DNA from 3 places in the Kitasatospora sp. NPDC001683 genome. Region 3 is predicted to be linked to each of the others. Evidence: riboswitches for the same ligand, from Rfam matches in the RefSeq annotation. Region 3 holds a riboswitch; each other region holds the start of a gene.
The links. A riboswitch is a leader RNA that binds a small molecule or an ion and turns the genes downstream of it on or off. The one in region 3 is predicted to bind cyclic di-AMP.
Positions count from the first base shown of each region.

Region 1 (9,854 bases), on a different contig from region 3:
CCCTCGAAGGAGTGCATCCTCATGTCCCTCTCCACCGAAGTCTTCGCCCCGCTCGCCGTCCTCGGCCACGACGTCCAGGTGCCGCTCGCCAGCGGTGAGAAGGTGGGCTACGCGGCGCTCGACTACGCGGCCAGCGCGCCGGCGCTCCAGCGGGTCTGGGACGACGTCGCCGCCTACGCCCCGTACTACGGCAGCGTGCACCGCGGCGCCGGGTACCTGTCGCAGCTGTCCACCGACCTGTTCGAGCAGAGCCGCCGTACCGTCGCCGAGTTCCTCGACCTGCGCGAGGGTGACCAGGTGGTCTTCACCCGCGCCACCACCGACTCGCTCAACCTGCTGGCCGCCGCCGTGCCGGCCGGCACCCGGGTGTTCGCCTTCGAGACCGAGCACCACGCCTCGCTGCTGCCCTGGGCGCACGCCGGGCTGGAGGTCAGCTACCTGCGGGCGCCGCGCTCGCGGGCCGAGGCGGTGGCCGCGCTGGAGGCGGCGCTCGCCGGGGCGCCCGAGGGGCCGAAGCTGCTGTGCGTCACCGGTGCCTCCAACGTGACCGGCGAGCTGTGGCCGGTCGCCGAGCTGACCGCGAGCGCGCACCGGCACGGCGCCCGGGTGGTGCTGGACGCCGCCCAGCTGGCCCCGCACCACCGGGTTTCGGTGCGCGAGCTGGACGTCGACTGGATCGCCTTCTCCGGTCACAAGCTGTACGCGCCGTTCGGCGCCGGGGTGCTCGCCGGGCGGGCGGACTGGCTGGACGCGGCCGAGCCGTACCTGGCCGGCGGCGGGGCGACCCGGACGGTCGCCCGGGAGCTGGACGGCTCGGTGGCGGTGCAGTGGCACACCGGTCCGGCCCGGCACGAGGCTGGCTCGCCGAACGTCATCGGCGCCTACGCGATCGCCTCGGCCTGCCGGGCGCTGACCGAGGCCGGCTTCGACGCGTTGGAGGCCCGGGAGCGGCAGCTGGTCGAGCGGCTGACGGCGGGGCTGGCGGAGATTCCGCAGGTCAAGGTGCTGAACCTGTTCGGCGAGGGCTCCGCCCGGGTGGGCGTGCTGTCCTTCGTGGTCCGGGACTGGAACAGCTCGCACTTCTCGGCCGCGCTGTCCGCCGAGTACGGCATCGGGGTGCGCGACGGGCTGTTCTGCGCCCACCCGCTGGTGCGGACCCTGCTCGGTGAGGAGTCCGGCGTGGCTCCCGGTCCAGTCTCTGTGTGCGGGGCGCCCGAGCCCTCGCTGCCGGGGGAGCGCAGCCTGAACGCGATCCGGGTGAGCTTCGGGGCCGGCACGCCGGACGAGCACATCGAGCGCTTCCTGACCGCCGTGCGCGAGCTGGTCACCGACGGCGCGGCGTGGAACTACCGCAACGAGGGCGGCCGTTGCGTCGCCGACAGCCGCCGTGACGGCTGACGGTCACTCGTCCAGGCCGAGGGCGAACGCCGCTTCCAGGTCGTGCTGGGAGTAGGTGCGGAAGGCGATCTGGGTCTCGGTGTGGGCCACGCCCGGGACCTTGTTGAGCCGGCCCGGGATGACCTCGGCCAGGTCGTCGTGGCGGCGCACCCGGACCATCGCGACCAGGTCGTAGCCGCCCGTCACCGAGTAGACCTCGCTGACGCCCTCGATGGCGGCGATGGCCTCGGCGATCTCCGGGATGCGGTCGACACTGGTCTTGATCAGGACGATGGCGGTGATCACGTTCTCGGGCTCCTTCGTGGGGTGCGGCCAGCGTATCGGGCCTCAGCGGGGGCGTCTCGGGGGGTGCCCGACCATGGTGCAGGCGTACAGGAAGCCGGCCGAGAAGCCGATCACGTGCACCAGGTAGGCCACCCCGGGCCCGGCCGAGTGCACCGACCACCACTGCAGGGCGAACCAGAGGCCGAGCACCAGCCAGGCCGGGAAGCGCAGTGGGAGGAAGAGGAGCAGCGGGACCAGGGTGGTCACCCGGGCCTTCGGGTGGAAGCGCAGGTAGGCGCCGAGCACGCCGGAGATCGCGCCCGAGGCGCCGATCAGGACCCGGGTGAAGCCGGGGGAGTGCGCCTCGGCGAGGGCGAAGCCGTACGAGGCGAGGCTGCCGGCGGCCAGGTAGAAGAGGAGGTACCTGGCCCGGCCGAGCCGCCGTTCGACGGTGGGGCCGAAGACGTGGAGGAAGAGCAGGTTGCCCAGCAGGTGCAGCCAGCCGGCGTGCAGGAAGAGCCCGGTGAGGGCGGAGACCGCCGGGTGCTTGCCCGGGGTGGGGGCGGCGGGGCAGCCGGGGACCGGGTCGGGGCCGTCGGCCAGCTGCTCGGCGGTGAGCGGGTGGCCGGTCAGCAGCTCGGCGGGCACGGCGCCCCAGCGCTGCTCGTACCGCTGTTCGGCGCAGATCCGGGCCTGGCCGGTGCCGTACAGCGGGTTGAGGCCGGCGGCCGGGCCGAGCAGGAAGACCAGGGTGTTGAGCGCGATCAGGGCGTAGGTGACCGCCGGGGCGGGCACCGCCGGGCGGCCGTCCCGCGCGTCGGTGTGGTCGGGGGCCACGAGCGCCATGCGGCCAAGCATCCCTCCGTGCGCGGCAGGTGACACGGCGGTTTACGGCAGGTGGACCAGTCCTCCGGTTCCGGCAACCGGTGGTCGGGGCGGTTGCCCCAGGCAATAGGCTTGGGGCGGGCAATCCCGCCTCCCGCCGCCGACGCCGGGGCTCCGGGGGGAGCGCCTAGCCCACCCAGGGACCAGCCGAGAGGATCCCCGATGACCGTCCCCGCACTGACCGCCGAGACGCGCTGGCGCTGCACGCTGTGCGGCAACCTCACCCGCTTCGACGTGACCCGCACCGCGCGGGTGACCGAGTTCCTGCACTTCGACCTGGCCGGCGAGTCCAAGGTCGAGGAGACCGAGGTGCTCAGCGAGACGATCGAGTCGGTGCGCTGCCGCTGGTGCAACGCGGTGGACCAGGTCGAGCTGGTGGCCCGCCCGGGCGCCGAGGGTGCGGAAGCCCCCGCCGAGCAGGGCTGACCCCGTCGGTGCGGTGGGCGGTGCGCGACGCGGCCGTCCACCGCACGGGACAATACAGACAAGGCGCACGGAGCGTGACGACAGGGGCGGCCGCGGGCCGCACCCGCTGGACCAGGATCGGAGCCGAGGACGTGGTGGACGCAGCGAGGGAGCCCGGCGAAGCGCAGGGGCTTCAGCCCGCTGCGCAGGCACCGGAGCCGGCCGCCGGGACGGTCCCGTCCGAGAACGCTCCGTCGGAGGGCGGCGCGGCAGGGGCCGCTGCGTCCGGTGCCGATGACTCGGGCGCTGCTGACGCGGCCGGCGTCGAGCCGGGTGCCGCTGAGTCCGGTGCCGTCGAGCCGGGTGCCGTTGAGTCGGGTGCCGGTGGGTCCGGTGCCGTCGAGCCGGGTGCCGTCGCGGAGCGCGCGGCCGAGAAGCTGGACCGGCCGTTGCCGGAGGGCGTGCGCCGGCGCGTGGTCGGGCTGGCCTCGGACGCGCTGGGCGGGCTGCCGCCCGCGGAGCTGCCGCAGGGCCTGCGTCAGTACGTCAAGTTCACCCCGGCGCGGCGGGCCAAGTACGCGGCCACCGCGCTGGCGGCGGCGCTGGAGTCCGAGCCGGCGTTCCGGGTGCGGATAGCGGAGCGGCTGCGGCTGGGCCAGCCGGACCTGGTGAAGGCGCTGGAGTCGGGCACCGTCCCCGGCGCCGCCGATCCGATGGACGTCGCGGCCGCCGCCTACCTGGTGCGGTCGGCGGGCTGGAGCCGGCTGGTCACCGAGGCCGGCGAGGAGGCCGAGCGGGTCGGCGCCGAGGACGCCGTGGCGGAGGCCACCCGACTGGTGGAGAAGCTGCAGGCCGAGCTGGCCGAGGTACGGGCCGCCGCGCGCGCGGACCTGGACCGCCAGCGGGCGGAGTTCGAGGGCGTCCGGCGGGAGGCCGAGTCGCTGCGCAAGAAGGTGCGGTCGCTGGAGAGCGACACCCGGCGGGCACAGGCCGAGACCCGGCGGGTGACCGGGGAGCTGGAGGCCGCGAAGGCGCAGGCCGCGGGTGAGCGCAGCGCGGCGGAGAGCGAGGCGCGGCGGCTGCGGCACCGGGTGTCCGAGCTGGAGACCGTGGTCGAGCAGGGCCGTCGGTCGGCCCGGGAGGGGCGCAGCGTCGAGGACATGCGGCTGCGGCTGCTGCTGGACACCGTGCTGCAGTCGGCGCAGGGCCTGCAGCGCGAGCTGGCGCTGCCGGTCTCCCAGATCCGCCCGGCGGACCTGGTGGAGGCGGTGGTGCCGGGGGCGGCCTCGCCGCACGACGTGGCCCGGCGCGGCCTGGCCGAGGACGATCCGGCGCTGCTGGACCAGCTGCTGGCGATCCCGCAGGTGCACCTGGTGGTGGACGGCTACAACGTGACCAAGACCGGGTACCCGACGCTGCCGCTGGAGCAGCAGCGGATCCGGCTGCTGGGCGGGCTGGCGATGTTGGCCCAGCGCACCCAGGCGGAGGTCACCTGTGTGTTCGACGGGCAGGACCTGGACGTACCGGTCATCATGGCGCCGCCGCGCGGGGTGCGGGTACGGTTCAGCCGGACCGGGGAGACCGCGGACGAGTTGATCCGCCGTCTGGTCCGGGCCGAGCCGCAGGGCCGTCCGGTGGTGGTGGTGTCCACCGACCGGGAGGTCGCGGAGGGCGTGCGGAAGGCGGGCGCGCGCCCGGTGGCCTCGGTGCTGCTGCTGAACCGGCTGGCCCGGCCCTGACCCGGCCCGGTCGGATGATCCCTGGTCAGTGACCGTTTTGCGGTGGTGTGGGGATCCGGTGAAGTCAGCGTGGGGACCGTAGTTCACGCCTTCGGGGGAGTGGCAAAACGGATAGATCTTCACTAGGGTCTGGCGTCAAACCTATTTTCCGGAATCTCGCCCGAACGGGTGAGTCCGATGGAAGAAGGAGCCGGTCCCTTGGCCTCCCACCGCCGTCCCAAGCAGCCGAGCCGCGCACGGGTCTCCGTGCTCACCGCTGCCGCTGCGACCGCGGTCGCCCTCTCCGCCCAGGTGGCCGCGCACGCCGCGCCGCAGCCGAACACGTCCGACGTCAAGGCGCAGATCGACCAGCTCCAGCAGGAGCAGGAGCAGGCGGCGGAGAAGTACAACGGCGCCAAGGAGCGCGCCGACCAGCTCCGCAAGCAGGCCGACCAGCTGCAGGACCAGGTGGCCCGCAGTCAGGACCAGATGAGCCAGCTGCGGAGCGGCCTGGCCCAGGTCGCGGGCGAGCAGTACCGCACCGGCGGCATCGACCCGTCCGTCCAGCTGATGCTCTCCTCCGACCCGTCCGGTTACCTGGACAAGGCGTCGAGCGTCCAGCAGGCCAGCCAGAGCCAGACCGAGGCGCTCAAGGGTCTGCTCGACCAGCAGCGCCGGCTGGACCAGGAGAAGGCCGAGGCGGCCGCCGTGCTGGCGTCGCTGGACTCCACCACCAAGGACCTCAACCAGGCCAAGGCGGACGTCAACCAGAAGCTGAAGGCCGCGCAGGACCTGCTGAACTCGCTCAGCGCCGCCGACCGGGCCGCGCTGAAGGCCCAGCAGCAGCAGGACGACCGCGCCTCGCGCGGCACCGCGCGGGTCGACCTCACCAACCTGCCGCCGGCCAGCGGCTACGCGGCCGTGGCCGTGGCCAGGGCGATGAGCAGGCAGGGCTCGCCGTACGTGTGGGGCGCCACCGGGCCGAACACCTTCGACTGCTCGGGCCTGATGGTCTGGTCGTACGCCCAGGCCGGCGTCTCGCTGCCGCGCACCTCGCAGGAGCAGGGCGACGTCGGCACCCGGGTGCCCTCGCTGGACCAGGCCCAGCCGGGCGACCTGGTGATCTACGGCAGCGACCGGCACCACGTGGGGATGTACATCGGCAACGGCATGGTCGTCCACGCGCCGCACACCGGTGACGTGGTGAAGGTGATGAAGGCCGATGCGATGCCGATCAACACGATCCGCCGGGTCTGACGGTCCGACACTCCCGGGGCCCGGCCTCCGAACTGTGATATGCGCCACCTCCCGAGTCGGGGGGTGGCGCTTCGGGGTTCGTCCGTTCCATCCCGTTCCACCGCCGACCGGTGAGAGCCGATCAGCTTTGCGTGCGGCGGCGATCACCATCAGTCATTTTCACAAGAGAACATGGGTGATCTTCCGTCTTTTTTCTGACAAGGATTTGAACGGATCACGGTTCAGTTACTAGGGTCGTGCCCCGAACCACCGCACTGTCGATCACCCAGCCTGGGTGGCGGCGGTGGTTTCCGTCGAGTTCGCGAAACAGCGGGGCAGGTCGAAGCGACTGCCCGACAGGGGAGCCCAGTGGTCGGGGGCGCTGCGGAGCGGAGCCGGGGAACCATGTTCCTCCGGGGTGAATCGGCGCCAGGTCGGCCGTTGGTGAGGCCGTGAGGCGTCGTAGGGCATGCTTCCGGCCCGAACCCGTCAGCTCACCCGGTAGGCGGACGTAGGAAGAAGGAGTCCGCCTTCGTGGCGTCCCATCGTCGTCCCAAGCCCGCCAGCCGCGCTCGTGTCTCGATCCTGACCGGTTTCGCCGCCGCGGCCGTCGCCCTCTCCGCGCAGACCGGCGCCCACGCCGACCCGCAGCCGACCAAGGAACAGGTCAAGGAGCAGGTCGACCAGCTCAACGAGCAGGGCGAGCAGGCGACCGAGAAGTACAACGCGGCCCAGGAGAAGCAGCAGGCGCTGGAGAAGCAGGTCTCCGGCCTGCAGGACCAGGTGGCCCGTCAGCAGGCGCAGGTGACCGACCTGCAGGGCGGCCTCGCCGAGATCGCCGGCGAGCAGTACCGCAACGGCGGCATATCCCCGACCGTCCAGCTGATGTTCAACTCCAGCCCGGACAACTTCCTCAACCAGGCCGGGGCGCTGAACCAGGCCGGTGACACCCAGAAGAACCAGCTGAAGCAGCTCCAGGAGCAGCAGCGCAAGCTGGACCAGGACCGCACCGAGGCGCAGGGCAAGCTCGCCGAGCTCGAGTCCACCACCCAGCAGCTGAAGGCCTCCAAGGAGGACGTTCAGAACAAGCTGAAGGCCGCCCAGGACCTGCTCAACACGCTGACCGAGCAGGAGCGCCAGGCGCTCAAGGCGGCCGAGGACAAGGCCGCCGCCGACGCCCAGGCCAAGGCGGACGCCGCCGCGAAGGCCTCCCAGCCGGCCTCCGGCGACCGCGCCTCGCGCGACAGCGGCCGCTCCGACCTGGGCTCCTCGTCCGCGCCGGTCAAGATCGCCCCGGGCAGCTCGCACGGTGCCGCCGCGCTGGCCGCCGCCGCCTCCAAGGTCGGCAGCCCGTACGTCTGGGGCGCCACCGGTCCCGGCTCCTTCGACTGCTCGGGCCTGATGGTCTGGGCGTTCAACCAGGCCGGCGTGTCGCTGCCGCGCACCTCGCAGGAGCAGGCCGGCGCCGGCACCCGGATCGGCTCGGACCTCTCCCAGGCCCAGCCCGGCGACCTGCTGATCTTCTACAGCGACGCCCACCACGTCGGCATCTACGCGGGCAACGGTCAGGTGCTGCACGCTCCCAAGCCGGGCGCCTCGGTCCGCTACGAGGCCGTCTCCAACATGCCGCTGGCTTCCATCGTGCGGGTCTGATTCACGCCCCGACGTTCACGGGCCCGGTCCTCCGTCTCGGAGGGCCGGGCCTGCGGCTTTTCCGGCGGCTCGGGCTGGTGTCCGAATAAGGGTCAAATATTCGGGTCGGGAGGGGTTTGGACTCACTTGCCCGGACTCGCTAACGTCTGCCACCGGACTCCCGCTCGACGGCCGCCCACCGGGGCGCGGCCGCGGGGCCGCGCCGCAGGACTGGAGCCGTTGCCGCCATGCCCGTGCACCGTCGTTCCCAACTGCTCGCCCGTGCGCTGGTACTGACCGCGGCCGCCACCACGGCCCTGGGCGTGGCGACCGTCGGCAGCGCCCAGGCCGCCCCCGGGGCGCGGGACGCGCCCGATCGCAAGGGCGTCAAGACGCAGGTCGAGCAGCTGTACGACGAGGCCGAGCGGGCGTCGGAGAAGTACAACGCCGCGCAGGAGGCGCAGCAGCGGCTGCTGGGCGAGACCGCGAACCTGCAGGGCGAGGTCGCCACCGCGCAGGAGCAGCTCAACCAGCTGCGCGGGGACCTGGCGACGGTCGCCGGGGCCGAGTACCGGGGCGGCGGGATGACCCAGACCGTCCAGCTGATGCTCTCCACCGACCCCGCGGCCTACCTCGACCGCGCCCGCACCCTCGGCCAGGCCGCCGAGCGGCAGCAGGAGACGCTGCACGAGCTGGTCACCCGTCAGCGTCGGCTCGACCAGCGCCGCACCGAGACCGCGGCCAAGCTCGCCGAGCTGGACCAGGCCCGCCGCTCGCTGGCCGAGAACAAGCAGCAGATCCAGGAGCGGCTGACCAAGGCCCAGAAGCTGCTCAACAGCCTGGGCGTCGCCGAGCGGGCCAGGATGGCCGCCCAGGACGCCCGGGACGCCGAGCAGCGCGCCACCCGCGGCACCGACCGGCTGGACCTCGGCACGGCCCCGCCCGCCTCCGAGCGCGGGGCGGCCGCGCTGGCCGCCGCGGTGCGGATGATCGGCTCGCCCTACGTCTACGGAGCCACCGGGCCCCGTGCCTTCGACTGTTCCGGTCTGATGTACTACAGCTGGCGGCAGGCCGGAGTGACCCTGCCGCGGACCTCGCAGGCCCAGGCGTACGCCGGGCAGCGGATCAGCCTCTCCGAAGCACGGCCGGGAGACCTGGTGATCTTCTACCGGGACATGCACCACGTCGGGATGTACGCCGGCGGCGGGGTGATGGTGCACGCCCCGTACCCGGGCGCCAAGGTCCGGTACGAGAGCGTCGACGCGATGCCGGTCTCCGGGGTGGTCCGGCTCTGAGCGCGACGTCCTGCGGCCCGGCCGACATATCTCGTTGCGTGCTGTCCCGGCGCGGTGCGCTGCTGCTCGCGGCCGGCGGGCTGGCCCAGCTGTCGCTGCCCCCGGCCGCCCCGGCGGCGCGGCCGGGCGGGCGGACGGACGACCGGCGTGCCGAGGTGACCGAGTTGCTGGCGGCGCGAGCCCGCTCGCTGCCCGCCTGGTCCGGGCTCGCGGGGGCCGAGGCGGGGTACCGCAACCTGGTGCTGCCGCCCGAACGGGAGGCCTCGGCGGCCGGCGGGCCGGAGCGGCTGACCGCGTCCGTCGAGCTGGCGGTGCGGATCGCCGGGTACGACGAGTACCCCGTGGTGTACCCGCGCCGGATCGAGCTGGTCCGGGACCGGGGCGGCTGGCGGGTGGAGCACGAGGAGGGCACCAGCGGGCCCCCGGCGCTGTGGGACCTCGGCCCCGCCCGGACCGCCCCCGGTGCCCGGTGCCTGGTGCTCGGCCTGGCCGACGGGCCCGACCCGGCCGGCCTGGTCGCGGTGGGGGACCAGGCGGTGCCGGCCGTCAGCGCGGTCTGGGGCGGCGGCTGGCCCGGTCGGCTGCTGCTCGAACTGCCCGCCACCGAGGCGCAGTTCGCCCGGCTGCTGGAGGCCGACCCGGCGGGCTGGACGGGCATGGCGGCGGTCACCGTGGCCGCCTCCGGCGCGCCCTGGCACACCCCGGCGGACCGGGTGGTGGTCAACCCCGAGGCGTTCGGGCGGCTCAGCGACTTCGGCCGGCAGGTGGTGGTCACCCACGAGGCCACCCACGTCGCGACCCGGGCCGACACCCGGGCCTGGACCCCGCTGTGGCTCTCCGAGGGCGTCGCCGACTGGACCGCCTACCGCGGATCCGGCCGCCGCCCGCAGCAGATCGCCCCCGAGCTGACCCGGGACGTCGCCGCCGGGAAGCTGCCCACCGCGCTGCCCGCCGACGGGGACTTCGCCGCGGGTGCCGACGGCATCGCCCAGGCCTACGAGCAGGCCTGGCTCGCCTGCGA
Region 1 covers NZ_JBSFGK010000032.1:16,323-26,176, forward strand. The annotation lists gene ACWCYO_RS19035 (aminotransferase class V-fold PLP-dependent enzyme) at 22-1,398, shown strand; gene ACWCYO_RS19040 (Lrp/AsnC ligand binding domain-containing protein) at 1,402-1,683, opposite strand; gene ACWCYO_RS19045 (rhomboid family intramembrane serine protease) at 1,726-2,508, opposite strand; gene ACWCYO_RS19050 (hypothetical protein) at 2,710-2,973, shown strand; gene ACWCYO_RS19055 (NYN domain-containing protein) at 3,390-4,691, shown strand; gene ACWCYO_RS19060 (NlpC/P60 family protein) at 4,890-5,927, shown strand; cyclic di-AMP (ydaO/yuaA leader) riboswitch at 6,277-6,430, shown strand; gene ACWCYO_RS19065 (NlpC/P60 family protein) at 6,441-7,559, shown strand; gene ACWCYO_RS19070 (C40 family peptidase) at 7,787-8,833, shown strand; gene ACWCYO_RS19075 (hypothetical protein) at 8,872-9,854, shown strand, end outside.
Region 1: linked by a shared signal. The riboswitch ahead of ACWCYO_RS19065 (NlpC/P60 family protein) and the one ahead of ACWCYO_RS10165 (transglycosylase family protein) in region 3 are both predicted to bind cyclic di-AMP.

Region 2 (9,854 bases), on a different contig from region 3:
CAGGGCGCGGCGGTCGGACTCGTCCAGCCCGGCGAGGTCGAGCGCCTCGTCGTCCAGGCCGGTGACGGTGCGGCCCTCGGTGTGCAGGTGGCGGCGGCGCACCACGGCGCCCGGGGCGGCGGGGGTCGCGGTGTAGAACGGGCGGGCGGCGGGGGCGCGCCAGTCGAGCAGCAGCGGTTCGTACGCCTCGTCGGTCAGGCCGGTGCGGCCGATGTAGTGGACGGTGCCGTCGCGTTCGTCGAGGCGGCCGAAGCAGAGGCCGCGTTCCACCGCGTCGAGCCGGGCGGCGTGGCGCTCGGCCTCGCGGGCGCGGACCTCGCGCTCCAGCCGGGCCTGGTGCGTGCCGCCCGCCGCCGCGCCGACGTGGGCGCCGTCGCTGGTGCGGCGGGCCCGCTCCCGGGCGGCGTCCAGGTGGGTGTAGAGCCGGTCGAGGTGGGCCTGTTCGGTGCGCAGCGCTTCGGCGAGTGGGGCTTCCGCTGGTGTTCCGTTCATCGGTGTGGTATCCTTGCGGTGAGAAGTTTGCGGGGCGCATTCCGATGGGCGTTGAACCGGCCCAGCGTACCCCATCCGCCGACGTTCGGCGTGACCTCGGCTGTTAGGCTTGCGAAGCGTGAGCGCGAAGCCCCAGATCCCCAATGTCCTGGCCTCCCGGTACGCCTCGGCGACCCTGGCCCAGCTGTGGTCCCCCGAGCACAAGGTGGTCCTCGAGCGCCACCTGTGGCTCGCCGTCCTGAAGGCCCAGCAGGACCTCGGTGTCGAGGTGCCGGCCGACGCCGTCGCCGACTACGAGCGGGTGATCGACCAGGTCGACCTCGGCTCGATCGCCGCCCGTGAGCGGATCACCCGCCACGACGTGAAGGCCCGGATCGAGGAGTTCAGCGAGCTCGCCGGCCACGAGCAGATCCACAAGGGCATGACCTCCCGGGATCTGACCGAGAACGTCGAGCAGCTGCAGATCCGCCAGTCCCTGGAGCACGTCCGGGACCGCACGGTCGCCGTCCTGGTGCGCCTGGCCGGCCTGGCCGCCCAGCACTCCGAGCTGGTCATGGCCGGCCGCTCGCACAACGTGGCCGCGCAGGCCACCACCCTGGGCAAGCGCTTCGCGTCGATCACGGACGAGCTGCTGGTCGCCTTCCGCCGCCTGGAGGAGCTGATCGCCCGCTACCCGCTGCGCGGGATCAAGGGCCCGGTCGGCACCGCCCAGGACATGCTGGACCTGCTGGGTGGGGACACCGACAAGCTGGCCGAGCTGGAGCGCCGGGTCGCCGCGCACCTCGGCTTCGACAACGTGCTGACCAGCGTCGGCCAGGTCTACCCCCGCTCGCTGGACTTCGAGGTGCTCACCGCCCTCGTACAGCTGGCCGCCGCGCCGTCCAGCCTGGCCAAGACCATCCGCCTGATGGCCGGCCACGAGCTGGTCACGGAGGGCTTCAAGGAGGGCCAGGTCGGCTCCTCCGCGATGCCGCACAAGATGAACACCCGCTCCTGCGAGCGCGTCAACGGACTGGCCGTCATCCTGCGCGGCTACGCCTCGATGACCGGCGAGCTGGCCGGCGACCAGTGGAACGAGGGCGACGTCTCCTGCTCGGTGGTGCGCCGGGTCGCGCTGCCGGACGCCTTCTTCGCCTTCGACGGCCTGCTGGAGACCTTCCTGACCGTCCTGGACGAGTTCGGCGCCTTCCCGGCCGTGATCGAGGCCGAGCTGGACCGTTACCTGCCGTTCCTGGCCACCACCAAGGTGCTGATGGGTGCGGTGCGCGCGGGGGTCGGCCGGGAGACCGGCCACGAGGTGATCAAGGAGCACGCCGTCGCCTCCGCGCTGGCGATGCGCGCGGGCGGCCGGGAGAACGAGCTGCTGGACCGCCTCGCCGCCGACGAGCGGATCCCGCTGGACCGGGCCGCGCTGGACGCGCTGCTGGCCGACAAGCTGTCCTTCACCGGGGCGGCCGGGGCCCAGGTCGCCGAGATCGTCCGCCAGGTGGAGGACGTCGCGGCGGCCTACCCGGAGGCGGCCAAGTACGCGCCGGGCGCCATCCTCTAAACAGGAGCAGTCTCTGACGCGGCCTCAGATTTCCGACGAGGGCCCTGCCGCCGTTCCGGTGGCGGGGCCCTCGGGCGTCCGGGAGTGGCCGGGGTCGAGCGGCGGGGTGGTGGTGGCGCAGGACCAGTCGCAGTTCGGCTCGGCCACCGGTTGTTCCTCGGGGGCGAGCACGTTGCCCCGGACGGTGACGAAGGCGATCAGTCCGCCACCGGCCAGCAGGCCCGCGCAGATCAGCATCGCGGTGTGGAAGGCGGAGTCCACCGAGGACGGCACCCGGTAGGCGTTGCCGCTCAGTCCGGCCATCGCCGGGAGGGCGGCGACCGCGAGCAGGCCGGCCGCCCGGGCGGCGGCGTTGTTGACGCCGCTGGCGATGCCCGCGTGCCGCACCTCGACGGCGGCCAGCACGGTGGCGGTCAGCGGCGCGACCAGCAGCGTCATCCCGCAGCCCATCACCGCGACCGCGGGCAGCACGTCCACCCAGTAGGAGGAGCCGGGGCCGGTGCGCAGCATCAGCAGCACCCCGGCGGCGCACAGCAGCGGTCCGACGGTGAGCGGGATGCGCGGGCCGATCCGCTTGCCGAGGCGCCCGGCGCGCGCGGACAGGGTCAGCATCAACAGCGTGATCGGCACCAGGGCGAAGCCGGAGACCAGCGGCGAGAAGCCGGAGACGATCTGCAGCTGCACCACCAGCAGGAAGAACACCCCGCTGAACGCCGCGTACACGCACAGGGTGACCAGGTTCACGGCGGTGAACAGCCGGGAGGAGAACAGCCCGAGCGGCAGCATCGGATCGGGCGCCCGCCGTTCGACGGCCACGAAGGCGGCGGCGAGCAGCAGGCCGAGCGCGCCGCTGACCCAGACACCGGGGGACAGGCCCTCCCCGGCGGCGGTGAGCGCGTAGGTGATCGCGCCGAGGGCGAGCGCGGCGAGCAGGGCGCCGGGCACGTCGAAGCGGCCGGTGGCGGACTCGTCCCGGCTCTCCGGGACGTACCGGGAGGTGACCGCGATCACGGCGGCGGCCAGCGGCAGGTTCAGCAGGAAGATCCAGCGCCAGCCGGGCCCGTCCACCAGCCAGCCGCCGAGGAAGGGGCCGACGGCCGCCGACACCCCGCCCAGGCCGGACCACAGGCCCACCGCCGCCGAGCGGTCGTCCGGGTGGAAGACGGCCTGGAGCATGGCGAGCGAGCCCGGGGTGAGCAGCGCGCCGCCGATGCCCTGGACGGCGCGGGCGGCGATCAGCACGTGGATGGTCGGGGCGGCGGCGCAGGCCGCCGAGGCGGCGGCGAACCAGACCACGCCGATCAGGAAGACCCGGCGCCGCCCGTAGCGGTCGCCGAGCGCCCCGCCGAGCAGGATCAGGCCCGCGAGGGTGAGCAGATAGGCGTTCAGGGTCCATTGCAGGGAGGCGAGGGAGGCGCCGAGGTCGGTGCCGATCCGGGGCAGGGCGACGTTCACCACGGTGCCGTCGAGCATCGCCATGCTGGAGCCGAGCACCGTCGCGAGCAGTACCCAGCGTCCCTGCGCGGTGCCCAGGCGCAGGGAGCCGGCTTCAGAGGTGGCCACGAGCCCGATCCTGCGCCCGTTGCGGCATACGTGACAAGGGTCACCGGACGGTGTGTCGACCGGTGGCGGGGAGTGCACGGACGGTCGCGCAGTGGGGTCGGGATCGGCGCAGGGTCGTGGATCAGTGGCACCGGGTGAATGGATTGTGCACGTACGGTGTAGCGGATCATTCGGACGGTCACCGGGTTCCGGGGATCGGCCGCCGGTTCGAGAGATCGACATTGCTTCACCCGAACGGATGAGTTTTAGTTCAGCGACCGCCCGGCCAGTCCGGACGGACCCGCCGGGTGGAACGCCGAGTCCTGCCGCTGCCCGGTGGTTCGAACTGAGCTCTGTACGGCAGGAGCGGGGGACCCACAGGTAAGTCGCCGGACCGGAGTTCGCGCTTTCAGCGCGGACGTCCAGGACCGGCTCGGGGTGAAGCCGCGCATGCGGCCGGGCAACTCCAGCCCGAACCCGACAGCTCACCTCGCAGGCGTCGGAGAGGAAATCCCATGCCTGCACAGGCTCGCCGTTTCGTCCTGCCCCGTGTCGCCGTGCCCCGTGCCGCCCGCATCGGCCTCGCCACCGCCGTGGCCGGTGCCTCCTTCGTCCTGCCGCTGGTGACCGCGATGAGCGGGCAGGCCACGGCCGCTCCGGCCGTCCAGGTCGTCGCCGCCGCGCCGGTCGCCCAGGTCGTCGCCGCCGCTCCCGCGGCCGCTCCGGCCGCCGTCACCGCCGGCTTCGTCGCCCCGCTGGCCAAGCCGGTGCTGGGCGAGGCCTACGGCGTGGCCGGCACGATGTGGGCCTCCGGCCACCACACCGGCCAGGACTTCGTCTGCTCCACCGGCACCCCGGTGCGCGCGGTCGCCAACGGCGTCGTGGTGCAGGCCGGCAACGGCGGCGCCTACGGCAACCAGGTCGAGATCAAGCTCGCCGACGGCAAGTACGCGCAGTACGCGCACCTGTCCGTGATCCGCGTGAAGGTCGGTCAGGCCGTCACCGTCGGCCAGCAGCTCGGCCTCTCCGGCGCCACCGGCAACGTGACCGGCCCGCACCTGCACTTCGAGATCCGCACCGGTCCGAACTACGGCTCGGACATCAACCCGGTCACCTACCTGCGGGCGCACGGCGTCGCGCTCTGACCCCACCGGGTTCCAGGGACCACCGCTGCCGCGGGGCGAATCGATCCTCCGGGATGGTCATGTCGGGTGACCGCTCGACCGGGTGATCGCCGCGGCGGTGGACATGGGCGCGGGACACGCCCACGGCCGGCCCGGCTGCACGGGACACCTCCCTCGTGCAGCCGGGCCGGCCACTGCCGTCTTCCGGCGCCTTCCCCTGGCGACCGTGGTGCTCACGGTGTCCTCGCTCGGGTACGTGGCGATGAACCGGCACGTCACGGCGGCCGGGGCGTTCTACGGGTACGTCTCACACGGGCTGGGCCGGGTGGTCGGGATGGCGCCGGTGGGCCGTGCTGGGCGGCGGTGAGCAGCTCGTGCATCCGGTGGCCGAAGTCCTCGGTGTCGCAGGCGGGTTCGGGGAAGACCAGGCGGACGTCGCGGTGGCTGTGCGGGTGGTCCAGACGCAACACCACGCCGTGGCGGTTCAGGGCGAGCGGGCGGACGTCCGGGTGGTGGGTGAGCAGGGCCGGGTCGAGCAGGCCGGTGAGCAGGCCGAGGGCGTCGGCGTGGCCGTCGGCCAGGTGGGGTGAGCAGCGCGGCCTCGTGGCGGGCCAGCGGGTCGGGGGTGGCGCGGGCGAGGTCGGCGGGGGCGGTGACCACCAAGGCGGCGTCCTTGACCACCACGGTGGCGGGGGAGGGGAAACGGCGGCGCAGCGCGGCGGGCTCGTCGGTGCCGAGCAGCAGCAGATCGGCGGCGTCCAGCAGCGACGGCAGCACGGCCGGGTCGCGTTCCTGCCAGAGCGCGGGGCGCCAGTTGAGGTCGAAGCTGACCAGCCGACCCGGGCGGCGGTCGGCCAGCAGGGCACGCAGCAGGGCCAGGCAGCCGTCGGAGAGCGCGGCGGTGATGCCGGACAGGTGCAGCAGGCGGGCGCCGGCCAGCAGCGCGGCGGCGGCCGGATCGGTGAGCAGGGCGGGGGAGAGCGCGGCGGCCGCGGAGCCGCGCCGGTGGTAGTGCAGCCGGCTGCGGCCGGGACCCAGGTCGTCTCCACGGCCTCCAGCGGGCCCGGGCGGTCGGGCAGCAGGACGGCCATCGACTCGCCCACGCACACGGCCGTCGGGGGAGGGCCGGGGCGATCGCGCTCCCGGGTGTCCTGTCGCGGCGTCTGCCGGCCTCCTCGTCCGCGTTCCGTGGGGTGCGGCCGTTCCGTGGGTGCGGCCGTTCGCTGGCGTGCGGTCCGACTCGGTTCGACCGTCCATGGGGTCCGTTGACCGTGATCCGGCGCCGAAGCTAGAACCGTGCTGCCAGCATGTGCAACCCTCGTTGCGCATGTTGCAACACGGATGGAGGAAGACGGTGGAGCAGACCTTCGCGGGCGACAGTGCCTTCTCGGGCGGAAGGGTCTTCGCGAGCAGCGCGGCCGGGCCGGGGATCGCCGAGGGGGCGGTGGCGGCCCTGGCCGACGAGACCCTCGACTGGCGGTTCAAGGCCGCCCCGCCGGAGAGCTGGGGGCGCACCGTCCGGGAGTGGCTCGCCACCGGGCCCACCCTCTCCTCGCTCGGCACCCCGCTGCTCACCCTCGACGGCGCCGCGCTCGACCACAACGTCCGCACCATGGCCGACTGGTGCGCCAAGGCGGGCGTCGCCCTCGCCCCGCACGGCAAGACCACCATGGCGCCCGCGCTCTGGCAGGCCCAACTCGCCGCCGGCAGCCACGGCATCACCCTCGCCAACCTGCCGCAGGTGCGCGTCGCCCGGGCCTTCGGCGTCCAGCGGATCCTGCTCGCCAACACCCTGCTGGACCCGGCCGGACTCGCCTGGCTCGCCGCCGAGTTGACCGCCGACCCTTACTTCGCCTTCCTCTGCTGGACCGACTCCACCGAGGGCGTACGGCTGATGGACGAGGCGCTGCGCGCCGCCGGGGCCGAACGGCCGGTCGAGGTGCTGGTCGAACTCGGCGGCCCGGGCGGGCGGACCGGCGCGCGGGGCGTGGACGCGGCCGTCGAGGTCGCCGCCGCCGTGCTGCGCGCGCCGACCCTGCGGCTGGCCGGCGTCGGCGGGTACGAGGGCGCCCTCGCGCACGACGCCACGGCGGAGGGGCTGGCCACCGTGCGCGGCTACCTCAAGGCGCTCGGGGAGCTGCACGGCCGGCTCGCCGACGCCTATCCGGACGGTGTGCCACCGGTGGTGTCGGCCGGCGGCAGTGCCTACTTCGACCTGGTGGTCGAGGAGTTGGCCGCCCTGCCGGAGGCCTTCGTGGTGCTGCGCTCGGGGGCGTACATCGCCCACGACGACGGCTTCTACCGGGGCATCTCGCCGCTCGCCCGGGGTGGCGCGGACGCCCCGTTCCGCGGTGCGCTGCACGGCTGGGCCCGGGTGGCCTCCCGGCCGGAGCCGCAACTGGCGCTGCTGGACGCGGGAAAGCGCGACCTGCCCTTCGACGACGGCCTGCCCGAGCCGCAACGCGTACGCGACGGAGCCGAGTTGACGGGCACGACGGCACGGATCACGGCGCTCAACGACCAGCACGCCTTCCTCCGCGACGCAGGCGACCTCGCGCCGATCGGCGCGGTGCTGCGGCTCGGCGTCTCGCACCCGTGCACGGCCTTCGACAAGTGGACGGCGATCCCGGTGCTGGACTCCGCGGACGCCGCCGAGCCGAAGGTCACCGGGCTGGTCAGGACCTTCTTCTGATGCCGGAAGGCCGGACAGTGCGCCGGCGGGAGGCAACGCCTTCGGAGGAACCGTCTTCGAGGGGGCGACGGTGGTCGACGGGACCGGCGCCGAGCGCTACCGCGCGGACGTCCGGATCGCCGACGGGCTGATCGCCGAGATCGGCGCGGGCCTGGGCGGGCCGTCGACGGTGGACGCCGACGGGCTGGTGCTCACCCCCGGCTTCATCGACATGCACGCCCACTCCGACCTCGCCCTGCTGCTCGAGCCCGAGCACCCGGCCAAGGTCACCCAGGGCGTCACCTGCGAGGTCCTCGGCCGGGACGGCCTGTCCTACGCCCCGGTGGAGGACACCACCCTGCCCGCGCTGCGCCGCCAACTCGCGGGCTGGAACGGCGATCCGGCGGACCTCGGCTGGGACTGGCGGGACGTCGCCGGCTACCTGGACCGGATCGACCGCACCCGGCCCGCCGTCAACGCCTGCTACCTGGTCCCGCGCGGCTCGCTGCGGATGCTCGTCATGGGCTGGCAGAACCGCCCGGCCACCCCGGTCGAACTCGACCGGATGCGGCAGGTGTTGGCGCGGAGCCTGCTGCAGGGAGCGGTCGGCACGTCCAGCGGTCTCAGCTACACCCCCGGGATGTACGCGGACACCGCCGAGCTGGTCGAGCTGTGCCCGGTGGTCGCGGCCTACGGCGGCTTCCACGCACCGCACCAACGCTCCTACGGGCGCGGGGCGTTGGAGGGATACGCCGAGATGGTGGAGATCGCCCGGCGCTCCGGCTGCGCGCTGCACCTGACCCACGCCACGATGAACTTCGGCGTCAACCGGGGCCGGGCCGGCGAGCCGCTGGAGCTGGTCGACCGGGCGCTCGCGGACGGCATCGACCGGGGCACTCGCCGAGGGCGGCATCAACTTCACCGAATTCACCCACACCACACCGGAGGTGTCGGATTCATCTGGTACGGGCGGCTGAGGCCGGTTGGCGGGTCGGGGTCGGGACGGTGCTGACCGCCGAGCAGGCCGAGCGGGGGATCGACGCCGGGGCGTCCTTCCTGGTCACCCCGGGCTGCCGGCCCGAGGTCGCGCAGGCTGCGCGGACCCGCGGGGTGCCGGTGGTGCTGGGAGCCCTCACCCCGACCGAGGTGGCCCGGGCGGTCGACCTGGGCGCCGCGGCCGTCAAGATCTTCCCCGCCCGGTCGTTCGGCCCGGGTTACTTCAAGGACCTGCGCGGCCCGTACCCGGACGTGCCGCTGGTGGCCTCCGGCGGGGTGAACGCGGGCACCGCGGCCGAGTTCCTGGCGCATGGGGCGCTCGCCGTGTGCGCGGGGACGGACGTGGTGCCGCCGTCGGCGGTCGAGGCGGGGGACTGGGCGGAGATCACCCGGCGGGCCCGGGCGTTCACCCGGGCCTGCGCGGCGGGGGCGTAGCGGGTCGGGGGAGTTCGGCGCGCGGGTACGGCGGCGGTTCCGTGAAGGTGTGCGGCGGGCTGTCGGGGCGGCCGGGATTGGACGAGAATCGGTGGCACCCGGCTCAGCCCGGCTCAGCCGGCCGCTCGGCTCTCGGCCCGCACGGCCCCCGGACCCGGTAGGAGGACCCACCCCATGACCTCGACCCGCCCCGGCCCCGACTGGCTGGCCGACGCCGTCCTCTACCAGATCTACCCGCAGACCTTCGCGGACTCCGACGGCGACGGCATCGGCGACTTCGCCGGCATCGCCGAGCACCTCGATCACCTCTGCTGGCTCGGCGTGAACACGGTCTGGCTCACCCCCTGCTTCGCCTCGCCGTTCCGCGACGCCGGATACGACGTCACCGACTACCTCACCCCCGCCCCGCGCTACGGCCGCACCGAGGACCTCGTCGCGCTGGTCGAGGCCGCCCGCCGCAAGGGCATCCGGATCCTGTTGGACCTGGTCGCCGGGCACACCTCCGACCGCCACCCCTGGTTCCTGGCCGCCGCCGAGGATCCGGCCGACCACCGCTACATCTGGTCGGACCGGCAGGTGGACGGCTTCGTCGCCTCGCCCGGGAGCCGCCCGGGCTGGTACCGACCGAACTTCTTCGACTGTCAGCCCGCCCTCAACTTCGGCTATGCACGCGGCAGTTCCGAGGAGCCCTGGCGCCAGCCGGTGGACGCCGAGGGGCCGCGGGCCAACCGGGCGGCGCTGCGCGGGATCATGGCGCACTGGCTCGGCCTGGGCGTGGCCGGCTTCCGGGTGGACATGGCGTACTCCCTGGTCAAGGACGACCCGGGCCGGGTCGAGACCGCCAAACTCTGGACCGAACTGCGCGACTGGCTGGACCGCACCCACCCCGAGGCCGCGCTGTTCGCCGAGTGGGGCGAGCCCGCCGCCGCCGTCGCGGCCGGGTTCCACGCGGACTTCTTCCTGCACTTCGGCGGGGAGGACCAGGGCCTTCCGCTGCGCTCGCTCTGGAACAACGGCGCCGGAACGGTCGAGGAGTTCTGGCAGC
Region 2 covers NZ_JBSFGK010000017.1:71,054-80,907, reverse strand. The annotation lists gene ACWCYO_RS12205 (HelD family protein) at 1-492, opposite strand, end outside; gene purB (adenylosuccinate lyase) at 602-2,041, shown strand; gene ACWCYO_RS12195 (MFS transporter) at 2,066-3,604, opposite strand; cyclic di-AMP (ydaO/yuaA leader) riboswitch at 3,923-4,097, shown strand; partial or broken gene ACWCYO_RS12190 (M23 family metallopeptidase) at 4,363-4,728, shown strand; gene ACWCYO_RS12185 (hypothetical protein) at 4,934-5,074, shown strand; partial or broken gene ACWCYO_RS12180 (hypothetical protein) at 5,136-5,798, opposite strand; gene ACWCYO_RS12175 (amino acid deaminase) at 6,062-7,399, shown strand; partial or broken gene ACWCYO_RS12170 (N-acyl-D-amino-acid deacylase family protein) at 7,470-8,267, shown strand; gene ACWCYO_RS12165 (bifunctional 4-hydroxy-2-oxoglutarate aldolase/2-dehydro-3-deoxy-phosphogluconate aldolase) at 8,384-8,809, shown strand; gene ACWCYO_RS12160 (alpha-amylase family glycosyl hydrolase) at 8,984-9,854, shown strand, end outside.
Region 2: linked by a shared signal. The riboswitch ahead of ACWCYO_RS12190 (M23 family metallopeptidase) and the one ahead of ACWCYO_RS10165 (transglycosylase family protein) in region 3 are both predicted to bind cyclic di-AMP.

Region 3 (9,854 bases):
CGGACGAGCCGTACGAGCTGCCCGCCGAGCTGACCGCGGAGTCGGCGGGCCGGCTGCTGCTCGCGGTGGCGCAGCGGGCGCACGACGCCGGGGTGGACGTGGACGCGGCGCTGCGCTCGGCCGCGCGCGGCTACCGGGACGCGGTGCGCGCGGCCGAGGGGCTCGAGCCGGAGTAGCGGCGCGGGCCGGTGACGGCTCAGGCCGCCGTGGCGGTGCTCCCGGCGGGGCGCCGCTGCGGCGGGACGAGTTCGCCGATCGCCTCACCGATCAGCGCGACCAGTTCGGCGAGGCGCTCCAGGTCGAGGTGGTCGGGCAGGTCGGCGAGGGAGACGATCCGCTCGCCCTTCGGGCCGGCCACGCAGAACAGGTCGATCGGTCCGAGGTGCTTCTCGGCGGTGTCGACCAGGGCGGCGACGTCGCTGGGCCGGCGGATGTCGCCGGAGACGCCCACCACGGGGCAGCCCGGCCGGTCGAGTTCGGCGGCGAGGTCCTCGGCGATCCCGACGTGCTGGTCGGCGATCAGCATCCCGGCGGCGCCGGCCGCGGTGAACCGGCGCGCGAGGTCGGCTCCCGACCCGCCGTCGAGTACCGCGATGACGACGACTGCCCCGCTGACCCTCATTGGTCCGCTCCTCCCTGTGGGCGACACCGCACCGGCGCCCACGCACACTGCGGAGGATCGTAGGCACGTCCTGACCCTCCGCAACAGGGATTACCCCGCAGGTGACCAGACTCACGCCCGCCACCCGGCCAAGAGCTGTCCAAGGACCGTCCACGGACCGTCCACCGGGCGTCCACGCAGTGTTGGCGCGCCGCCCGCGCACCGCTCGTGCGCCGCTCACGAACGGTTCGCGAACCGGCGGCGTCCGGGCGGTCGTCCGGGCGCCGCCGGTCCAGCGGTTACGGTCGACCCATGCCTGCTCAGCCCGACGGCGCCCAGCCCGCCGCCCAGCCCGCCCCGCCGCTCTTCACCTGGGAGTTCGCGGCCGACCCGTACCCCGCCTACGCCTGGCTGCGCGAGCACGCCCCGGTGCACCGCACCAAGCTGCCGAGCGGGGTGGAGGCCTGGCTGGTGACCAGGTACGCGGACGCCCGGCAGGCGCTCGCGGACAGCCGGCTGTCGAAGAACCCGGCGCACCACAGCGAACAGGCGCACCGCACCGGCCGGGTGGGCATCCCGGGGGAGCGGCAGGCGGACCTGATGACCCACCTGCTGAACATCGACCCGCCGGACCACACCCGGCTGCGCCGCCTGGTGTCGAAGGCGTTCACCCCGCGCCGGGTGGCCGAGTTCGAGCCGCGGGTACAGCAGCTGACCGACCGGCTGATCGACGGCTTCGCTCAGCGCGGCTCGGCGGACCTGATCCACGAGTTCGCCTTCCCGCTCCCCATCTACGCGATCTGCGACATGCTGGGCGTGCCGGCCGAGGACCAGGACGACTTCCGCGACTGGGCCGGAATGATGCTGCGACACACGAAGCCGGGTCACGGCGGCAGCCAACGCGGCGGCGTGGGGCGGGCGGTGAAGCGGATGCGGGCGTACCTGCTGGAGCTGATCCACCGCAAGCGGGCCGACCTCGGCGACGACCTGATCTCCGGTCTGATCCGGGCCAGCGACCACGGCGAGCACCTGACCGAGAACGAGGCCGCCGCGATGGCCTTCATCCTGCTCTTCGCCGGCTTCGAGACGACGGTCAACCTGATCGGCAACGGGACGTACGCGCTGCTGCGCAACCCGGGGCAGCGGGCGCTGCTGCAGGAGTCGGTGGCCCGCGGCGAGACGGCGCTGCTGGAGACCGGGATCGAGGAACTCCTGCGCTACGACGGGCCGGTGGAGCTGGCGACCTGGCGGTTCGCGACCGCGCCGCTGACCATCGGCGGGGTGGACATCCCGGTCGGCGACCCGGTGCTGGTGGTGCTGGCGGCGGCGGACCGCGACCCGGCCCGGTTCGCCGACGAGAACACCCTCGACCTGGCCCGGAGCGACAACCCCCACCTGGGTTTCGGACACGGCATCCACTACTGCATCGGTGCCCCGCTGGCCCGGCTCGAGGGGCGGTCCGCGCTGGCCACGCTGCTGTCCCGGCTGCCCGATCTGCGACTGGCCGAAACCCCGGAGAATCTGCGCTGGCGCGGCGGTCTGATCATGCGTGGATTGCGCGAACTTCCGGTCGAATTCAGTCCGGAGATCCGCTCTCCGCACGCCCTTCCTGAGCCGCCGACACACTGACGTGGCGTCGCGATTGCGCGGTTGGCAGCAGTATGAAGGGCCATCAAACCGGACAAAGCTCCGCCGTTGGTAGGCGATCGATCACGGGCCGTAATTTTTGTGTGATGTCGGCGATATGAGCTTGTGATTGGTCTGAGGATCTGTCTAGTCTCCCTGGAGTTCGCAGCTGCGGACCTCGTGCGCGGAACGCCGAATCCTGCCCGCCGCGCCACGGGAAACCGACCAGACCCTGGGCAGGGGCGGGGGAACCAGGTTTGTTGCCGTTCCTCCACGGCTTGGGGTGAAGCCGCCCGAGCGGAATCGATTCCGCCGACGGCGGCCGGGCCACCTCCCGGTCCGAACCCGACAGCTCACCTCGCAGGCGTGCGGAGAGGGACCTCTTCATGCTGTTCGTTGGAACTGGCCGTCATCGTCGTCGCACCCAGGCCGAGAAGGCCATCGCCGTCGCCGGTGTGGCCGGCGTCGGACTCGCGCTGCCGCTCCTCACCGCCACCGGCGCCTCCGCCGCCCCGGCCTCCGCCTGGGACTCCGTCGCCCAGTGCGAGAGCGGCGGCGACTGGGGCATCAACACCGGCAACGGCTTCTACGGCGGCCTGCAGTTCACCTCCAGCACCTGGAAGGCGTACGGCGGCACCGCCTACGCCGCGCAGGCCAACCAGGCCAGCAAGGGGCAGCAGATCGCCGTCGCCGAGAAGGTGCTCGCCTCGCAGGGCCCGGGCGCCTGGCCGGTCTGCTCGCTGAAGGCCGGCCTGAGCAAGGGCGGCGCCCCGGCGGCCGTGGACACCTCCTCGGACACCAAGGCCCAGAAGCAGCAGGCGGCGCCCAAGGAGCAGGCTCCCAAGGCCGCCGCGAAGCCGGTCCAGCAGTACAAGCCGAAGCACGCCGCCCCGAAGCAGGCCGAGCAGCCCGCCGAACAGCCGACGGCCAAGCAGTACGCCCCGAAGCACGCCGCCCCGCGCGCCGCCCAGCCGGCCCCGTCCGCCGCGACCGGCCACGACTACACCGTCCGCGCCGGTGACACCCTGTCGGGCATCGCCGCCGCCCAGGGCGTGCAGGGCGGCTGGCAGGCGCTGTACGACGGCAACCGCGGCACGGTCGGCGGCGACCCGAACCTGATCGTGCCCGGCCAGGTCCTGCACCTCGGCTGACATCTGACGCCCGACGAGGGGGCCGACCGACCGGTCGGCCCCCTTCGTCCGCATTCGCCCGCCCCGGGGGGACAAGCTGGGACAAGCAGGTGAACTACCGGTGGGTAGCGGGGCCACACGCTGAGACGGAACCGAGGTGGACGTGGTCCCGGGAGCCCGGGCGGTTAGGCTCTGGTCGTAACGACTCCGCAATCCTCCGGCCGACAGCACCACCGTCAGCCGGACCCTGCTTCCGCAAGGAGATGCCTCGTGCCGTCCATCGATGTCGTCGTAGCCCGTGAGATCCTCGACTCCCGCGGCAACCCCACGGTCGAGGTCGAGGTCGGCCTCGACGACGGCAGCACGGGTCGTGCCGCTGTTCCGTCGGGTGCCTCGACCGGCGCCTTCGAGGCGCTGGAGCTGCGCGACGGTGACAAGAACCGCTACTTCGGCAAGGGCGTGGAGAAGGCCGTCCTGGCCGTCATCGAGCAGATCGGCCCGGAGCTGGTCGGCTACGACGCCACCGAGCAGCGCCTGATCGACCAGGCCATGCTCGACCTGGACGCCACCCCGGACAAGTCCTCGCTCGGCGCCAACGCCATCCTGGGCGTCTCGCTGGCCGTCGCGCACGCCGCCTCGGAGGCCAGCGACCTGCCGCTGTTCCGCTACCTGGGCGGCCCGAACGCGCACGTCCTGCCGGTCCCGATGATGAACATCCTCAACGGCGGCTCGCACGCGGACTCCAACGTCGACATCCAGGAGTTCATGATCGCCCCGATCGGCGCGGAGTCCTTCTCCGAGGCCGTCCGCTGGGGCGTCGAGGTCTACCACACCCTCAAGGGCGTGCTGAAGGAGCGCGGCCTGTCCACCGGCCTCGGCGACGAGGGCGGCTTCGCGCCGAACCTGGACAGCAACCGCGAGGCCCTGGACCTGATCACCGAGGCCATCCAGAAGGCCGGCTACGTGCCCGGCCGCGACGTCGCGCTGGCCCTGGACGTCGCCGCCTCCGAGTTCTACAAGGACGGCGCCTACCAGTTCGAGGGCAAGGCCCTCTCGTCCGCCGAGCTCATCGAGTACTACTCCGAGCTGGTCGAGGCCTACCCGCTGGTCTCCATCGAGGACCCGCTGGACGAGTCGGACTGGGACGGCTGGAAGGCCATGACCGTCAAGCTGGGCGACAAGGTCCAGCTGGTCGGCGACGACCTGTTCGTCACCAACCCGGCCCGCCTGGCCAAGGGCATCGAGACCGGCACCGCCAACGCCCTGCTGGTGAAGGTGAACCAGATCGGCTCGCTGACCGAGACCCTGGACGCCGTCGAGCTGGCCCAGCGCAACGGCTACCGCTGCATGATGTCGCACCGCTCCGGCGAGACCGAGGACGTCACCATCGCCGACCTGGCCGTCGCCACCAACTGCGGCCAGATCAAGACCGGTGCCCCGGCCCGCTCCGAGCGCGTCGCCAAGTACAACCAGCTGCTGCGCATCGAGGAGATCCTCGACGACGCCGCCGAGTACGCCGGCCGCGGCGCGTTCCCGCGCTTCCGCTCTGCGGAGTAATGAGCTCAGTCGCTCTGCGGACCAGTAAGCACAGTCGCTCTGCGGAGCAATGAGCACAGCAAGTACGAGGGCTGAGAACACGCAGGCCGAAAACCAGGGGGCCGAGGGCCCCCGGTAGCGCAAGCCTGACCGGTGCCCCGCCGCACACCCCGTAGGGTGGACGGCGGGGCACCGTCGCGACCAGGAGGGGATACGGGAGATGGCTGGCTGGAGGATCCCGGGCTTGGCGGCCCGGCCTCGGTTCACGAGCCGGGCGACCGTCCTCGTCCTGGTGCTCTGCTCGCTGGTGGCGATCCTGGCCTACCCGACGCGGCAGTTCATCTCCCAGCGCGCCGAGATCTCCGCCCAGCGGGCGAAGGCCGACCACGCGCGCCAGCAGGTCGATCAGCTGCGCCGGGACAAGGCCCGCTGGCAGGATCCGGAGTACGTCAAGGCGCAGGCCCGCGCCCGGCTGCACTACGCGGTGCCGGGGGAGACCCCGTACATCGCGGTGGACCCGTCCGGCGCGGTCGCCCAGCCGTCCGCCTCCGCCACCACGGCCACCCCCTCCGCCGACGCGGCGGCGGGCCCGGCGAAGGCCGCCAAGCCCTGGTACGCCAGCATCTGGGACTCGGTGGACGCCGCCGACACCGACACCGCCGCGCTGGCCCCCGCGACCCCCCGTCCGCTCCCACCGTCCCCCGTTGGAGACCCCACCCCCCATGACCACTGAGAACCACCCCGCCGTCTCCGACGCCGACGTCGCGGCCATCGCCGCCCAGCTCGGCCGGGTGCCGCGCGGCCTGCGCGGTGTGGCGCACCGCTGCCCCTGCGGCAACCCCGACGTCGTGGAGACGGCCCCCCGCCTGCCGGACGGCACGCCGTTCCCGACGCTGTACTACCTGACCTGCCCCAAGGCCGCCTCGCTGATCGGCACCCTGGAGGCGGAGGGCGTGATGAAGGACCAGACCGCCCGGCTCGCCGAGGACCCGGAGCTGGCCGCCGCCTACCAGAGGGCGCACGAGGACTACATCGCCCGGCGCGACGCGATCGAGGTGCTGGAGGGCTTCCCGAGCGCCGGCGGCATGCCGGACCGGGTGAAGTGCCTGCACGTGCTGGTCGGCCACTCGCTGGCGGCCGGCGAGGGCGTCAACCCGCTCGGCGACGAGGCGATCGGCATGCTGGAGGACTGGTGGGCCAAGGGCCCGTGCGTCTCCCCGGCCGAGGTCCAAGCCGCCGGTGAGCGGGTCGCCCGCAACCGCGCCAAGGAGCAGGACCACGAGGCCGTGATCGCGGCCAAGCAGCAGAAGACCGCGGAGCGCGCCGCCAAGAAGCGCGCCGCCGAGGCCACGACCTCGGAAGCCGGCACGGCGGAGCAGGAGTCCGAGTGAGCATGACCCGGGTGGCCGCGATCGACTGCGGCACCAACTCGATCCGGCTGCTGGTCGCCGACCTCGACCCGGACACGGGCGAGATCACCGACCTCGACCGCCGGATGATCATCAACCGGCTGGGCCAGGGCGTGGACCGGACCGGCCGGCTGCACCCGGACGCGCTGGCCCGCACCTTCGCGGCCTGCCGGGAGTACCGGGAGATCATCACCGGCTTCGGCGTCGGCCCGGAGCGCACCCGCTTCGTCGCCACCAGCGCCTCCCGGGACGCCGAGAACAGCGACGAGTACGTCAAGGGCGTGCGCGACATCCTGGGCGTCGAGCCGGAGGTGGTGAGCGGCAAGGAGGAGGCGCACCTGTCCTTCGTGGGCGCCACCAAGGAGCTGACCGGTGGCCAGTTCCCCGCTCCCTACCTGGTCTTCGACCTCGGCGGCGGCTCCACCGAGTTCGTGCTCGGGGGGGCGGACGTGCAGGCCGCGCGCTCGGTGGACATCGGCTGCGTGCGGCTGACCGAGCGGCACTTCGCCGGCGCCGAGCTGCCCTCCGAGGAGCAGATCGAGCAGGCCCGGGCGCACGTGCGGGCCGAGCTGGACAAGGCCGAGGAGGTCGTCCCGCTGACCGGCGCGGCCACCCTGGTGGGCCTGGCGGGGACGGTCACCACGGTGTCCGCGATCGCCCAGGACCTGCCCGAGTACGACTCGGCGCGGATCCACCACTCCCGGCTCAGCCGCGAGCGGGTCGCGGAGATCGCCCGCGAGCTGCTGGCCGCCACCCACGCCGAGCGGGCGGCCATCCCGTCGATGCACCCGGGCCGGGTGGACGTGATCGCGGCCGGCGCGCTGGAGCTGCTGGAGATCATGGACCGCACCGGCGCCGCCGAGCTGGTCGTGAGCGAGCACGACATCCTGGACGGCATCGCCTGGAGTACGGCCTCCTGACCGCCCGCAGTGCTTACTCCACCGGCCCCGTCGCCCCGTTTCCGGGCGTCGGGGCCGCGGCGCGCCCGGGGGCGGGCGGGAAAGTTCGTGAATTTCTTCACATGGCGATCGGGTCATTCGCCCCACCCCGCCGCCCGCTACGTCCGAATTGTGGGACCGAAGGCCTACCCTCGGTGAGGTCCGCTGGATCGCAGGTCAGGACCGGTTGGGGTTTGAAAATCGAAATCACGAGCGGGAACCCGGGCCCTGTGCGGATCGTTGCTGCTCAGCCGGGTAGTGCTCCGGCGCGCGTTCACGACGGGCCTCCGGGGGTCGTGAGCCGGTGCGCCGGTGCCGTTTTTGCGGGCGCGTAGTGTAGCACGGGGTGTCCATGAGCTTGTGACCGGGCTCACGAAGGCTGCTCCGGACGGTGCTGGATACTTTCGGATATGAGCACCACGGAGCGTCCTCGCATCCTCATTGTCGGCGGTGGTTACGTCGGCCTGTATGCCGCGATGCGCATCCTCAAGAAGATGCGCTACGGCGAAGCGACCGTCACGGTCGTGGACCCGCGGTCGTACATGACGTACCTGCCCTTCCTCCCCGAGGCGGCCGGCGGCAACGTCGCGCCTCGCAACCTCGTCGCGCCGCTGCGCAAGACCCTCAAGCAGGCGGAGGTGCTGACCGGGTCCGTCACCGGCATCGACCACGCCCGCAAGGTCGCCACCATCCAGCCGGCGGCCGGCGACAGCTACGAGCTGCCCTTCGAGTACCTGGTCGTCGCGACCGGTTCGGTCTCCCGCACCTTCCCGATCCCGGGTCTGGCGGAGAACGGCATCGGCATGAAGACGGTCGAGGAGGCCATCGGCCTCCGCAACCACGTCATGGCCCAGCTCGACAAGGCCGAGTCCACCACCGACCCGGAGGTCCGCCGCAAGGCCCTGACCTTCGTCGTCATCGGCGGTGGCTTCGCCGGCATCGAGACGGTCGCCGAGATCGAGGACATGGCGCGCGACGCGTCGAAGCTGTACAAGACGGTCAGCCGCGACGACATGCGCTTCGTCGTCGTCGAGGCCGCCAACCGCATCCTCCCCGAGATGGGCCCGGACCTCGGTCTGTGGACCAAGGAGAAGCTCGAGGAGCGCAACATCGAGGTCTACATCGAGACCTCGATGGACTCCTGCGTCGACGGCCACGTCATGCTGAAGAACGGCATGGAGATGGACGCCGCCACCATCGTGTGGACGGCCGGCGTGAAGCCGAACCCGGTGCTGGCCAACTTCGGCCTGCCGCTGGGCCCGCGCGGCCACGTCGACACCGCGCCGACCCTGCAGGTCCAGGGCTTCGACTACGTCTGGTCCGCCGGCGACAACGCCCAGGTCCCGGACCTCGCCGCCGGCGAGGGCGCCTGGTGCCCGCCGAACGCCCAGCACGCCTGCCGCCAGGCCGTCGTCCTCGGTGACAACGTGATCTCCGGCATGCGGGGCTTCCCGCAGAAGGAGTACAAGCACAAGAACCTGGGTGCGGTCGCCGGTCTCGGCCTGCACAAGGGCGTGGCGATCCTCTTCGGCAAGTACAAGCTGAAGGGCCGTCCGGCCTGGTGGTTCCACCGCCTGTACCACGGCGCGATGGTTCCGACCTTCAACCGCAAGGTCCGCGTCTTCACCGACTGGACCCTCGCGATGTTCCTGAAGCGCGAGGCGGTGGGCCTCTCCCAGATGGAGAACCCGCAGCTTCCGATCCAGGAGGTCACGCCGCCCACCAAGCCCGTCGAGGCCGCCGAGCCGGCCGCCGACAAGGAGCTCGCCAGCAAGTAAGCGACTGGACCCCGGTGTGGGAGCGCCGGGGTATGAGTCGGAGGCCCTCCGCCCGGCAGTGTCGCCGGACCACGACCTCCGTGGTGCTCAGCCGGCCGTGCGACCGGGCGGAGTACAGCAGTAGAGAGCCCCTGCCGAACCCTCGGCAGGGGCTCTCTGTTATTCGCCCACTCGCCTCCGGGCCGCTTCGGGCCCGGTGCCGACGGTCGGCGCTCCCTCGCTCTCCCCCAGCCTTCGGCCGGGGGTACCCCCACCGTCGCTCCCTCGCTTCTCCCTTGCGGCACCGGCGCGGCCCTTCGGCTCGGGGCGGCAGTTCGCCCGCTCACCTCCGGGCGGAGGCGAGCGGGCGAACTGCGGACGGACCGGGCGTCAGTCGGTCTTGATGCTCGCCAGGATGTCCAGCTTGGCCGCCCGGCGGGCCGGCCAGATCGCGGCCACCAGGCCGACCAGCCCGGCCAGACCCAGGAACACCGCCAGCTGGCCGTACGGCACGACCGTGGTCAGCCCGGCCAGGCTGGACTTCAGCGTCCCGTTGATCGCCCAGGCGATGAAGCAGCCGAGCAGCAGGCCGATCCCGGCGCCGAAGAGCGAGATCACCACCGACTCCAGCCGGACCATCCGCTTGATGCCGCGGCGGTCCAGGCCGATCGCCCGCAGCATCCCGATCTCGCGCTTGCGCTCGAAGACCGACATGGCCAGCGTGTTGATCACGCCCAGGACGGCGATCAGGACCGCCATGCCCAGCAGGCCGTACATCAGGTTCAGCGCGAAGGTGATGACCTGGCTGAAGTCGTCCCGGACGTCCTGCTTGGACTTGACCTCGATCACCGGGTTGG
Region 3 covers NZ_JBSFGK010000014.1:2,256-12,109, reverse strand. The annotation lists gene ACWCYO_RS10180 (MazG family protein) at 1-176, shown strand, start outside; gene ACWCYO_RS10175 (SDR family NAD(P)-dependent oxidoreductase) at 197-622, opposite strand; gene ACWCYO_RS10170 (cytochrome P450 family protein) at 914-2,230, shown strand; cyclic di-AMP (ydaO/yuaA leader) riboswitch at 2,441-2,608, shown strand; gene ACWCYO_RS10165 (transglycosylase family protein) at 2,614-3,378, shown strand; gene eno (phosphopyruvate hydratase) at 3,628-4,914, shown strand; gene ACWCYO_RS10155 (FtsB family cell division protein) at 5,138-5,626, shown strand; partial or broken gene ACWCYO_RS10150 (DUF501 domain-containing protein) at 5,598-6,119, shown strand; gene ACWCYO_RS10145 (Ppx/GppA phosphatase family protein) at 6,287-7,222, shown strand; gene ACWCYO_RS10140 (NAD(P)/FAD-dependent oxidoreductase) at 7,651-9,018, shown strand; gene ACWCYO_RS10135 (ABC transporter permease) at 9,388-9,854, opposite strand, start outside.